Regions from separate parts of the Rhodococcus sp. B50 genome, predicted to be linked through region 2. Evidence: riboswitches for the same ligand, from Rfam matches in the RefSeq annotation. Region 2 holds a riboswitch; the other holds the start of a gene.
The links. Region 2 has a riboswitch for cobalamin ahead of cobN (cobaltochelatase subunit CobN). Riboswitches for the same ligand answer to the same signal wherever they lie in the genome.
Positions count from the first base shown of each region.

Region 1 (5,811 bases), on a different contig from region 2:
ACCGCATCCGGGTGCGCAGTTGCGGTTCACCGACCGTGACGGCCTGCGGTTGACGGCGTTCGTGACCAACACCCGCCGCGGGCAACTCCCCGATCTGGAGTTGCGGCACCGCCGTCGGGCTCGGTGCGAGGACCGGATCCGGACAGCGAAAGCAACCGGGCTGCAGAATCTTCCGCTGCACGGGTTCGATCAGAACCGGATCTGGCTCGCGCTCGTGCAACTGGCATGCGAGTTGACCGCGTGGATGCAGATGCTGGCATTCACCGAGGTCCCGGCGCGGCGGTGGGAGCCGAAACGGCTGCGGCTGCGGGTGCTGTCGATCGCCGGGAAGATCGCCCGCCATGCCCGTCAGGTTCGGCTGCGGCTGGCCGCGACGGCTCCCGGTGTCGATGTTCTCGTGGCCGGCCTGAACCGGCTCACCGCGCTACCTGCACCTGTGTGACCTGCACGAATCTTCATTTATCGAGTCGAAAGGACACTCAGTTCGGGGCCGTGGACCCCGACGTCACCCGACCGTGTCGGGCGACCAAGCGTGGATGCACACCGGATCCACCGCCTCCACCATCGAATCCGAACTGGTCAGGCCGGCACGCGGGACTCACGAAAGATTGAGGTTACCTTCCGGCCGCACATTTGTGGTCGCGCTTCCCGACGGCAATCTCATCCGAGTCACCGTGATGGACCGACCGGCACGATTTCCGCCCACTGTTTCGCCTTCACGAGGCTGAGCACGTCCGAGAGTCAGCCGGCAGCTGCGACATCGAAGCAGCGGTCGTCGGTTCGGTAGCCCGTCGACCCTCAGCTGTTCGGGGTGCTGCGCCGCGTGTCATTCTTCGGCCATCGCGTCCTGGAACCGTTTCGTCCGTTCTTCCTGAGTGAGTCGAGAACACCAGGAGCAGTAGCGTCCGTCGGGGGCGGCGTACCAGTGGCAGCAGGTCCTGCGGTCGTACTGCAGACGGGGGCCACAGGGCCCGGTGAGGATCCGGAAGTCACCGCTGCGGCGCAGCTCCGGGCGAGCCGAGAGCAGTTCCTGGGCGTGCTCACGCAGCGTGTGCGCATCCAGATTCAGGTCGGACCGGCGCGCGAGTGTTCGGAAGGCACCGGCGAATCCCGCGGCGATGTTGCCCAGAAGGTTGCCCATCCCGGGGCCTGTCTCGGCGCGCACATTCTGCGCCAGGGGTGTCAGGTGCCCGTCGACGGTCGTTTCGAGGAGGTGTTCGGGTGTGGCGTCTGTCCGCGCTTTCGGTGCGTCGAGCACCAGCAGATCGGGTGTGCCGGCGACAAAGCGCACGCGGACACTCGGGGCGCGAAGGTCGAGCGCAACCCCGTACAGCACCCATGCCGCCGTCGCGACGCCGCAGACACGGTGGCAGTAACGCTGGAAGACCAGCGAACCGACGTGCCGTGCCACCGGCATCTGCCGGTGCCGGGCATGTAGTTCGATCATCCTCTGTGTCTGCCCGGACGTCGGGTCGCACAGTTCGGCGGCGGCGAACCAGTCGACCTCAGCAGCGTCGTCGGAGACGGTGTTCGCCGCGGACCGGGTGCCGATGCGAAATGGGGGCCCGAGTGCATCGATCTTCTCCAGCATGGTGTGCAGATCGGTCATGTGTCAGTCTTTCTACCTCGGGCGACCCGGTCCTGGGCCGTGCCGGTGCGCGCAGCAACGACCGTGTCGACATCGTTCAGCGCCGGGATCAGCTCGCTGTTGGAGTGGTTGGCCACCACGGCAGACTCGATCGGTCCGTCGAATTCCACGGTCCGACCCGCATCATCGACGACCGGGATCGTCCGTTCCGAATAATCCTCATCCGGCTGCTCCGGGGCCGAACAGGCGGCGGTCGCTACCAGCCCGAACGTTGCCGACGTCACCGCCATCTGTGGCGGGGCAGGCGTGGACGGAAAGTACGGATAGTCATCGTATGAAGGCTCCTCGGCCGTGTAGGCAGGAGGACTGGCGCACTCCTGGGCCGGTAGGTATCGGACTCGAAACCTGCTCGGCGACTGCGCATACGTGCGCCGAGGTCTCTCACCGTTGCGGGACAGTTCCGGGTTCTCACCGGATTCCCTCTTGCGTCGGCATCACCCCAGCCGATAGGCGCGGGACGGGGCGGTGCCGAACCGGCCGTGTGGAAGCCTACCCGAGCGTGGGCGTGGCCCCTGAAGAGTGGACACGGGGTTGTGTACGTCAAGCGGCCTGATCGAGGGTAGCCCCATGGTCGACCTCGAAGTCAAGTGGTGATCGGTTCCCCAGTGATGAGTGCCGTCGGCGTGTGTTGTATCGAGTGATCCAGCGGAAAACCTCGGTGCGGGATTGCGCTTCGTCGAACCAGCGTTTCGCGCCCTGAAGCGTCTCCCGCTTCAACGACGCATTGAAGGACTCGGCCATCGCGTTGTCGGCGCTCGACCCGATTTGGCCCATCGATTGCCGCACGCCGTGCCGGCGACATGTCGCCTGGTAGTCCGAGGAGGTGAATTGACGTCCGTGATCCGAGTGGAAAATCGCTCCTTCCAGCGACCCTCGTGCCGCGGCCGCATTGTCGAGCGCGTTCTCCACGAGCTCGGTACGCATGTGACCTGCGATCGACCAGCCGACGAGCCGTTTGGAACACACGTCGATCACGGTCGCCAGGTAGAGGAACTCACCGGTGCCGCTGTGGGGAAGGTAAGTGATGTCACCGACGAATACTCGTCCAGGCTCGTCGGCGGTGAAATCACGGTTGACCAGGTCTTCGAAGACCTGTGCCCCAGGATCCTTGATCGTCGTGTTCTTCGGTTTACGCAGATGCACACCGACGATGTTGTTCTGTCGCATCAACCTGGCCACCCGCTTGTGATTGACCGTGCCCGGCACCTGGTCATCATCGGCCAGTTCGGCGGTCATCCGCCGGTAACCGAGGGTGTGGTCCCATTCCTGGTGGTGGGCACGTATTCGGTCGACTAGCGCCGCATCGGCCTGCTGGCGGGCAAGCCGAGCCGCCTTTCCGGCTCGCCACTTGTAGTAGCTCGACCGGTGGATGCCGAGCACCGTGCACATCCGCTTCACCTCATGGGTGTCCCGGTGGTCGTCAACGAACCGGAAGCGGATCACCAGTTCGTCTCTGCCGCGAAATATTTCGTGGCCTTGCGCAGGATGTCTCGTTCCTCGCTGAGCTTGTCGTTCTCCGCGACCAAAGCCTGGTTGCGGGCCCGGATCTGCTCGATCTCGGCCTGCATCCGCGCGCACTGCTCCTCGGGTGTCTCCGAGGCATCCACGCTCTTTTCGGGCGCAGACCGCGCCATCGCGGCCTTCTTACGCGCCAGATGCACCCATGTCTTCAACGACCCCCGAGCGACTCCCAGATCCGCGGCCAACGACGAGTACGACACTTCCGGGCGGCTCTCGTAGAGTCGCACGGCGTCGGCCTTGAACTCGTCAGAGTACTTCTTCTTCGTCATGGTGATGTCCTGCATTCTCCGGCCCAGTATGGGCCAGTGTCAGCGTGTCCACCACCCAGGGGCTATCCCCTGCACCCGATTGACGACGCGTGACGATCGTCGTCTTACAGGTGGAAGCGGGTGCGCCCAAGCGCAGGTGACCGTCGCCGGTTACTGCCCGTAGGGGCGCGGCGGGAGCGGGTTGATCTCGTCACTGTCCCAGGTGACCTTCCGGAGGTTGCTGGTGTCGATGACCTCGAGGTCCGGGTGCGCGGCCAGCGCCCGGGCGCAGTCGGTGGATGAGCCGATATAGGTCGACATCAAGTCGATGTCGGTGGCGACGAACCAGGCCCGGTCCTGCGGCCACCACAGGTTCGGACCACACCATCCGAGAGTGCGCACCGCATCGCGCACCGTGCCGTGCACCAGAAAGTTGTCCCGGTGCGGGATGCGGACCCGCGGTCCGGGTGCGGGAAGGTGCAGGGCTTGACCCGCGCGGCCTTCCCAGAACCCGAACCAGCAATCGTCCAGGGTGCTGGTGTGCTCGACGAGAACCTCGGCCAGGGCCGCGAACTGCTCTTCCGGCATATCGCCTTCGTCGGGTTCCTGGTGCCAGACGAGGTTGCGGCCGTCCCCGACCCCGCGGTGGATACCGGCCTGCAGCAGTGAGCCCCACTCGACGGTCTGGTGGATCACGCCGCCGGTGCGGGCGGCGACCTCGGCCCAGCGCACCCGAACCTGCTGCCCGGTGTCGGGATCGATCCGGGCAGCAGGGTGCAGCAGCCGGGAATACAGCGTGTAGATCGGGGGCACCAGCGATCCGACGGTGTACTCGAAGCGGGGCAGGGCCTCGGTGATCCAGTCGCCGGGGGTGGTGTCGTCGAGTACGTCGTCGATCCGCCACACCAGCGACTGCGAGTTCGGGTCGACATGGTGATTCATCTGCTGCCGGTCGCCGGGACCAGAGCCGCTGTGCTCACTCACGTATCCGACCCTGCCACACCGCGGTCGTGCCGGGTGCTCGTCTAGGGTCGGGATTTGCTCTGGCGGAAGCGATGCAGCGGACCGTGTTGGGGCCTATTCCCGAATGCGGATCACCCATTCCAGTCGCGTCCAGATGGCGTGACTCGGTGTGCTGATGCGCAAAGCTCGACTCATGGGGCCTTACCCCCAGCAAATGGACACGGGTGGTGGATTACGCCGCGGATGCCAGCGTAGCGATGTAGAGGGTCTCGTAGGTGTTCGGGGACCGGTGTCCGCACCAGGAATGTCGTCGTCGGGTGTTGTAGCGGGTGACCCAACGGAACACCTGACGCCGGCACGTGGCTTCGTCCGACCAGACGTTCGCGTTCTGGAGGACTTCTCGTTTGAGGGCGGCGTTGAAGGATTCGGCGAGACTGTTGTCGGCGCTCGTGCCGACTTTACCCATCGACTGGGTGACGCCGAGGTCGGCGCAGAGGGAAGCGAAATCCTTCGAGGTGTATTGCGCGCCGTGATCGGAGTGAAAGATAGACCCGGACAATCCATTACGATCTCCATGAGCAGCAAGGAGAGCGTCGGCGACGAGGTCGGTGCGCATATGGTCGGCGATCGCCCAGCCGGCGAGTTTGCGGGAGTAGCAATCGATCACCGTCGCCAGATACAGGTTGGCACCGCCCTCGATCGGTAAATATGTAATGTCGCCGACGTAGATACAGTTCGGTGCAGGGGCGGTGAAGTCCCGCTCGAGCAGGTCGGGCACCTTCTGGTCCGCAGGTTCTGGGACGGTGGTCGTGACCCGTCGTCGACGGCGGTAGCCGACAATGCTGTTCTGACGCATCACCCGGGCCACCCGCTTGTGGTTGACCCTCTCGTTCACGGTGACGCCATCGTTGAGTTCTGCGGTGATCCTGGGTGCTCCGTAGGTGTTGTCCTCGGTATGGATCGCCCGGATTCGTTCGGCCAGCTGCGCGTCGGCCGCGGCGCGAGCGGTCCTGTCCGGCTCGGCGGACTTCCAGGCGTAGTAGGACGAACGCTCGAGCTCGACGAGCTCGCACAACCGCTTCACCTGATAGGTGTCGGAATGGTCGGCGACGAACTGGAAGCGGGTCACCAGTTCGTCTCCCCGGCGAAATACTTGGCCGCCTTACGAAGGATCTCGCGTTCGGTGGTGAGCTTGGTTGCTTCCGCTCGTAGGGCGGCATTCTCGGCTTCGAGACGGGCGAGTTTCTGCTCGACGGTCTCCGATTCGCTACCCGTGCCGGAGCTCAGGCTATGAGGCCGTGCCGGAGTATGCACCCGGGTGCCGTCGACGTGGGTTTTGGTGCCGGTCCCGTACTGGTCGATCCAGCCTGTCAAGGTGCCGCGCACGACCCCGAGGTCAGCGGCGATACCTCGGATCGTCGCGCCCGGCGT
Region 1 covers NZ_WPAG02000003.1:80,710-86,520, forward strand. The annotation lists gene GON09_RS24855 (IS1380 family transposase) at 1-442, shown strand, start outside; gene GON09_RS24860 (hypothetical protein) at 827-1,609, opposite strand; gene GON09_RS24865 (hypothetical protein) at 1,606-1,878, opposite strand; cobalamin riboswitch at 1,956-2,136, opposite strand; one part of gene GON09_RS24870 (IS3 family transposase) at 2,189-3,108, opposite strand; one part of gene GON09_RS24870 (IS3 family transposase) at 3,108-3,438, opposite strand; gene GON09_RS24875 (hypothetical protein) at 3,589-4,401, opposite strand; one part of gene GON09_RS24880 (IS3 family transposase) at 4,613-5,526, opposite strand; one part of gene GON09_RS24880 (IS3 family transposase) at 5,526-5,811, opposite strand, start outside.
Region 1: it holds a riboswitch for cobalamin, as region 2 does, so the genes downstream of both, GON09_RS24865 (hypothetical protein) here and cobN (cobaltochelatase subunit CobN) in region 2, are expected to answer to the same signal.

Region 2 (5,811 bases):
CGATCGGGGCGCCCGCCCGCGCAGCCACGGCCTGCACGGCCGATATCCCGGGCAGGACCCGGATCGGGACCGACGCGTACTTCTCGTCCTGCGCGGCCTCGAAGACCGCCGACGCCATCCCGAACACTCCGGCGTCACCACCGGAGACCACGGCGACCTTCTCGCCGGACAGCGCGAGATCGAGCGCGAACCGCGCGCGGTCCACCTCCACGGTGTTGCCACTCGAATGACGCTGCAGCCCGGTGCGAACCGGAACGCGGTCGACGTACGGTCCGTATCCGACGACGTGATCGACCTGCGTGAGTGCGTCCGCAGCTTCGGGCGTCAGCCACTTCTCGTCGGCCGGGCCCAGCCCGACGACGAGCAACTCGTTCGACACGTCCGCTTCCGGCGACTCCACCACGACCGGCCGGGACCGGTCACCGATCTCGCGGTTCTTCGGCGCACGGTCGCCGGCGGTGAGGATCACCGAGAAGTACGGCACCGCGTCCGCGTCGACCTCGGCAACCGGCAGGATGCGTTGCCGATCCATCGATGCGCGTTCGACGTAGACCGCGTCGTCGAGTCGACCGGACTGGGCGAGCGCCTCCCGGACGGCGGGGAACGTCCTGCCCAGCTTCATGATCGCTGCGCCGTCGGTGTCGGCGAGCCGGCGTGCCAGCTCCGGGGTGGGAAGCGTGCCCGGAAGGATGGTGAGTACATCGGTGCGACGGACCATCGGTTCGGCTGCGGCTGCCGCCGCAGCGGAGACCGACGTCACACCAGGTACCACCTCGGTCGGGTATCGCGGCGCGAGACGGTCGTGCAGGTACATGTACGAGCCGTAGAACAACGGGTCGCCCTCGCAGAGCACCACCACGGTGCGTCCCGCGTCGAGATGGGCGGCCAACCGGGCGGCGGACTCGTCGTAGAAGTCGGCGATCGCGCCGTCGTACCCGCCCGGGTGATCGGTGGTGCCCGTCGTCACCGGGTACACCAGCAGTTCCTCGATCATCCCGTCCGGGATCAGGTCGGCGGCGATCGACCGGGCGATGGAACGGCCGTGCGTGCCGGAGTAGTAGGCGAGGACATCCGCCTCCGCGATCAACCGCGCGGCCTTGCGTGTGATGAGTTCGGGATCGCCGGGGCCGAGACCCACTCCGTAGAACCTGCCGGACACCGTGTCGCTCATTCCTTCTCCTGCGCGAGTGCATTGATCGCGGACGACGCCATCGCCGACCCGCCACGGCGACCCCGCACCACCAGATGGGGTATCCGCAGCGGATGTTCGAGCAGCGCTTCCTTGGATTCGGCGGCGCCGATGAACCCGACGGGCACCCCGACGATCGCGGCCGGCCGAGGAGCACCGGCGTCGAGCATCTCGAGCAGGTGGAACAAGGCCGTCGGGGCATTACCGATCGCGACGACCGCGCCCTCGATGCGGTCGGCCCACAGGGACACCGCCGCTGCGGAGCGGGTCGTGCCCCAGCGCGCGGCGAGTTCGGGGACACGCGGATCGGCGAGCAGGCACACCACGTCGTTGTCGGCAGGCAGTCGTGTGCGCGTGACACCCGACGCCACCATGTTCGCGTCGGTGAGGATCGGAGCGCCCGCGTTCAGCGCATCACGCGCGGCCGGAACAAGATCGGGATGGATCACGAGATCCCGTGCCAGATCGGTCTGTCCGCTCGCGTGGATCATCCGGACCGCGACCTTCTCCGCCGTCGTGGGGATCGCGGTCAGGTCCGATTCGGCGCGGATCGTCGCGAACGACCGGACGTAGATCTCGGCGCCGTCGGTGATGTAGTCGTACCGGCGAGGCGGCGCGGACGCGTGCGCAAGGTGCGGCGGTGGAAGAGTCACGGTGTGCTCCTGGCGAAGACAAGGCGGTGAGGTGAGTGCGGCGCGCCGCAGGCGCGTTCGCAGCCGACGACATGAATTCGGGAATCGATTGTGTTTCCGGCGACGAGCCGGCGAGCCAGCGCTCGGGTGTCACCTTCGGCGAGGCTACACCCGGGCGCTCCCGTGCACGCGGTCACCCGCTGCCATGAGGATTCGGCAGCGGTCTCGAAGCCGACATTCCGCAGCGCAACGAGATTCGATTCCACCGGAAGAACCAGGCCTCGCCAGGGGGTGACGACGACACCCCGATCCGGCAGGACGGCCACCATGTCCGGGGTGAGAATTCCGAGCGGGACCAGCACCGATACCGCGCCGCCGAGCCTGCCGTACGGCATCGTGCAGACCGGTGGACGGGGCGCCGGATCTCGGCCCCCGAGTTCGGCTCCGACATGCGGGAGTTGGCGCACATGCCACACCGAATCCCGGATCCCGGCGAAGTGCCGAGCCAGCCGGATGAGTGTCGCCGGCACCTGCGCGAGCGGCACCGTCGGTCCGCTGAGGGCACCGATCGTGATCGTCGCCGTGTCGGGGTCGCGGAGGATCGCGGTCAGATCGCAGCGCATCGCGGCGATATCTCCGCGACCGTCGTCGATGCCGAACAAGAACCGTCCCGACAGGTCGGCGAGCGCCGGATCGGCACACAACTCGGCGTCGAGTTCACGGACGAGTGGACGCACATCGGCGAGTCCTCCGTAGAGCCCCGAGAGGGGAGACGCGACGATGTTGCGCACCCGTTCGTGACTCGCCGACGGCAACAGACCCGTCGCGGCCACGGCCTCGGACAGGGCCGACGGCACGGATCCGCACTCGTCGAGTTCGATACCTCTGAGCTGCAGGTTTCCGCGCGACGTCAGGTGCACGTCGCCGTCCGCGCAGGCAACCGAGACCGCCGACAGTGCTCGAAGCGCACCGTCGGGGAGCTGTCCTCCGGGCACACGCAGACGCACCAGCGCCCCGTCCGCAGCGACGTGCGGGCGGAGGATTCCGGGACACCGATCGGGAGGAAGAAAGGGTGGGAGAGCATCCACGGACGCACATGGTTGCACACCTTTCCGGCTCGGTGCGCTACTCTCGGTTTGCCGTGGTGCTCGGGAAGCCGGTGAGAAACCGGCGCGGCCCTCGCCACTGTGAGCGGATAGTTGCTCGTCCTCGTCCGTACCGGTCCGCCGGTACGGAGGCCACTGGATCGGTCCGGTAAACACTGGAACTCGGTCCGGGAAGGTCGGCGCAGCAGCGACGACCCGTCAGCCAGGAGACCGGCCACGGCACGTGAGGTCCACGAGGGTTTTGGAGACTGAACATGGCTGTACGCCTGTGGTTTCGGGTTGCGTCGTGACGCGCCTGACTTTGTTGTCGACGTCCGACACCGACCTGCTGTCGGCACGGTCGAGCGGTGCCGACTGGGTGCTCGGCAACCCGTCGCGCCTCGACGTGTCCACCGAACTTCCCGCGCTGCTCGACGGATCCGGCCTGGTCGTCGTACGGATATTGGGTTCCGCGCGCAGCTGGCGGGACGGACTCGACACCGTGCTGGCAGCCGGGGTCCCGGTCGTCGTCCTGGGCGGTGAACAGACGCCGGACGCCGAGCTCATGGAACACTCGACTGTTCCGATCGGCCTTGCGGCCGAAGCGCATCGCTATCTCGCGCACGGCGGACCCACCAATCTCGAGCAGTTGCACGCCTTCCTGACCGACACCGTGCTGCTCGGCGGCGAAGGCTTCGAACCACCCGCCGAACTGCCCGAATGGGGCGTACTCGATCGGTCTGCGCCGCCGGCCGGCGGAGAGTTGCCTCGCGTGGGCGTGCTGTTCTATCGAGCCCACCACACCAGCGGAAACGTCCAGTTCGCGCACGATCTCGCCGACGCGATCGACGCCACCGGCAAGGCCCGCGGCGTCGTGATCCACTGCGCGTCGCTGCGCGGAGCACCCGACGGCCTCCTTGCCGAACTCGGCACCCTCGACGCGCTCGTCGTGACGGTGCTGGCGGCGGGTGGAACCAAGCCCGCCACGGTGAGTGCCGGCGGCGAGGACGAGGCATGGGACGTCGGGGCACTCGCCGCACTGGATATCCCGATCCTGCAGGCCCTGTGCCTGACCTGGAGCCGTGACGACTGGGCGGAGTCGGACGACGGTGTGTCGCCGCTCGATTCGGCCACACAGATCGCGGTCCCCGAGTTCGACGGTCGCATCATCACGGTGCCGTTCTCGTTCAAGGAACTCGACGCCGACGGCCTGCCCCGCTACGTCACCGACCCGGAGCGATGCCGTCGTGTCGCCGGTATCGCGGTGGCGCACGCACGATTGCGGCACGTACCTCCGGCGCAGCGCCGCATCGCGATCATGCTGTCCGCCTATCCCACCAAACATTCCCGCGTCGGCAACGCCGTCGGACTCGACACCCCGGTGTCGGCGATCCGGATGCTGCGTGCTCTGCGCGATGCCGGATACGACCTCGGCGGCGGTTTTCCCGGCATGGACGTCGAGGATGACGCCGAGGCCGGCAACACCCTCATCCACGCCCTGATCGATGCCGGTGGGCAGGACGAGGAATGGCTCACCGCCGACCAGCTGGCTGGAAACCCGGTGCGCGTGAACACGTCCGACTATCTCGCGTGGACCGGCGATCTTCCGGCCGAGCTCACCGACGCCATGGCCGAGACGTGGGGGCCGGCACCCGGGTCGCTGTTCGTCGACGGCAGCGGTGACGACAAGGCGATCGTGCTGGCGACCCTGCAGGCCGGCAACGTGGTGCTGATGATCCAGCCGCCGCGCGGCTTCGGCGAGAACCCGGTGGCGATCTACCATGATCCCGACATGGCGCCGTCGCACCATTACCTCGCCGCGTACAAGTGGGTCGAGCACGGCTTCGGTGCCGATGCCATGGTTCACCTGGGCAAACACGGTTCGATGGAGTGGCTGCCCGGGAAGAACGCAGGCCTGTCCGCGGCGTGCGCGACCGACGCGGCCATCGGCAATCTGCCGCTGATCTATCCGTTCCTCGTCAACGATCCCGGTGAAGGTGCACAGGCGAAGCGTCGTGCCCACGCGATCATCGTCGATCACCTGATCCCGCCGATGGCGCGCGCCGAATCGTACGGCGACATCGCCCGTTTGGAACAACTACTCGACGAGTACTCCAACATCGCGGCGATGGACCCGGCCAAGCTGCCCGCGATCCGGGCTCAGATCTGGACGCTGATCCAGGCCGCGAAACTCGATCACGATCTCGGGCTCGACGATCGCCCGCACGACGCCGAGTTCGACGACTTCCTGTTGCACGTCGACGGCTGGTTGTGCGAGGTCAAGGACGCTCAGATCCGCGACGGCCTGCACGTCCTCGGCGCCGTGCCGGTCGGTGAGGCACGGGTGAATCTGGTGCTGTCGATCCTGCGCGCCGCGCAGGTGTGGGGCGGCAGGAGCAACGCCGTCCCCGGTCTGCGCACCGCACTCGGATTGAAGCCCGACGCCCCACTCACCGAGGTCGATGGAATCGAAAGCGTGGCGCGGTCTCTCGTGCAGGCCATGGAGGACGACGGCTGGCATACCGAGTCCGCTTCGCGCATCGTCGAATCCGTAGTCGGCCATCCCGATACCGAGGTCGCTCGCGTACTCGCCTTCGCCGCCGAGGAGGTGGTTCCTCGCCTCGCGGGTACCGACGCCGAACTCGATGCCGTGCTCCACGCACTCGACGGCGGGTACGTCCACGCCGGACCGTCGGGGTCGCCGTTGCGCGGCCTGGTCAACGTGCTGCCGACGGGCCGTAATTTCTACACCGTCGACCCGAAGGCCGTCCCGAGCCGGCTCGCGTACGACACCGGTGTCGCGCTCGCGAACAACCTGATCGAGCGGTATCTCGCCGATACGGGGGAGTATCCGCAGTCGGTGGGCCTGTCGGTGTGGGGGACGTCCGCGATGCGCACCGCCGGC
Region 2 covers NZ_WPAG02000002.1:4,879,506-4,885,316, forward strand. The annotation lists gene GON09_RS22700 (precorrin-2 C(20)-methyltransferase) at 1-1,171, opposite strand, end outside; gene GON09_RS22705 (precorrin-8X methylmutase) at 1,168-1,842, opposite strand; gene GON09_RS22710 (cobalamin biosynthesis protein CobG) at 1,839-2,909, opposite strand; cobalamin riboswitch at 2,947-3,160, shown strand; gene cobN (cobaltochelatase subunit CobN) at 3,214-5,811, shown strand, end outside.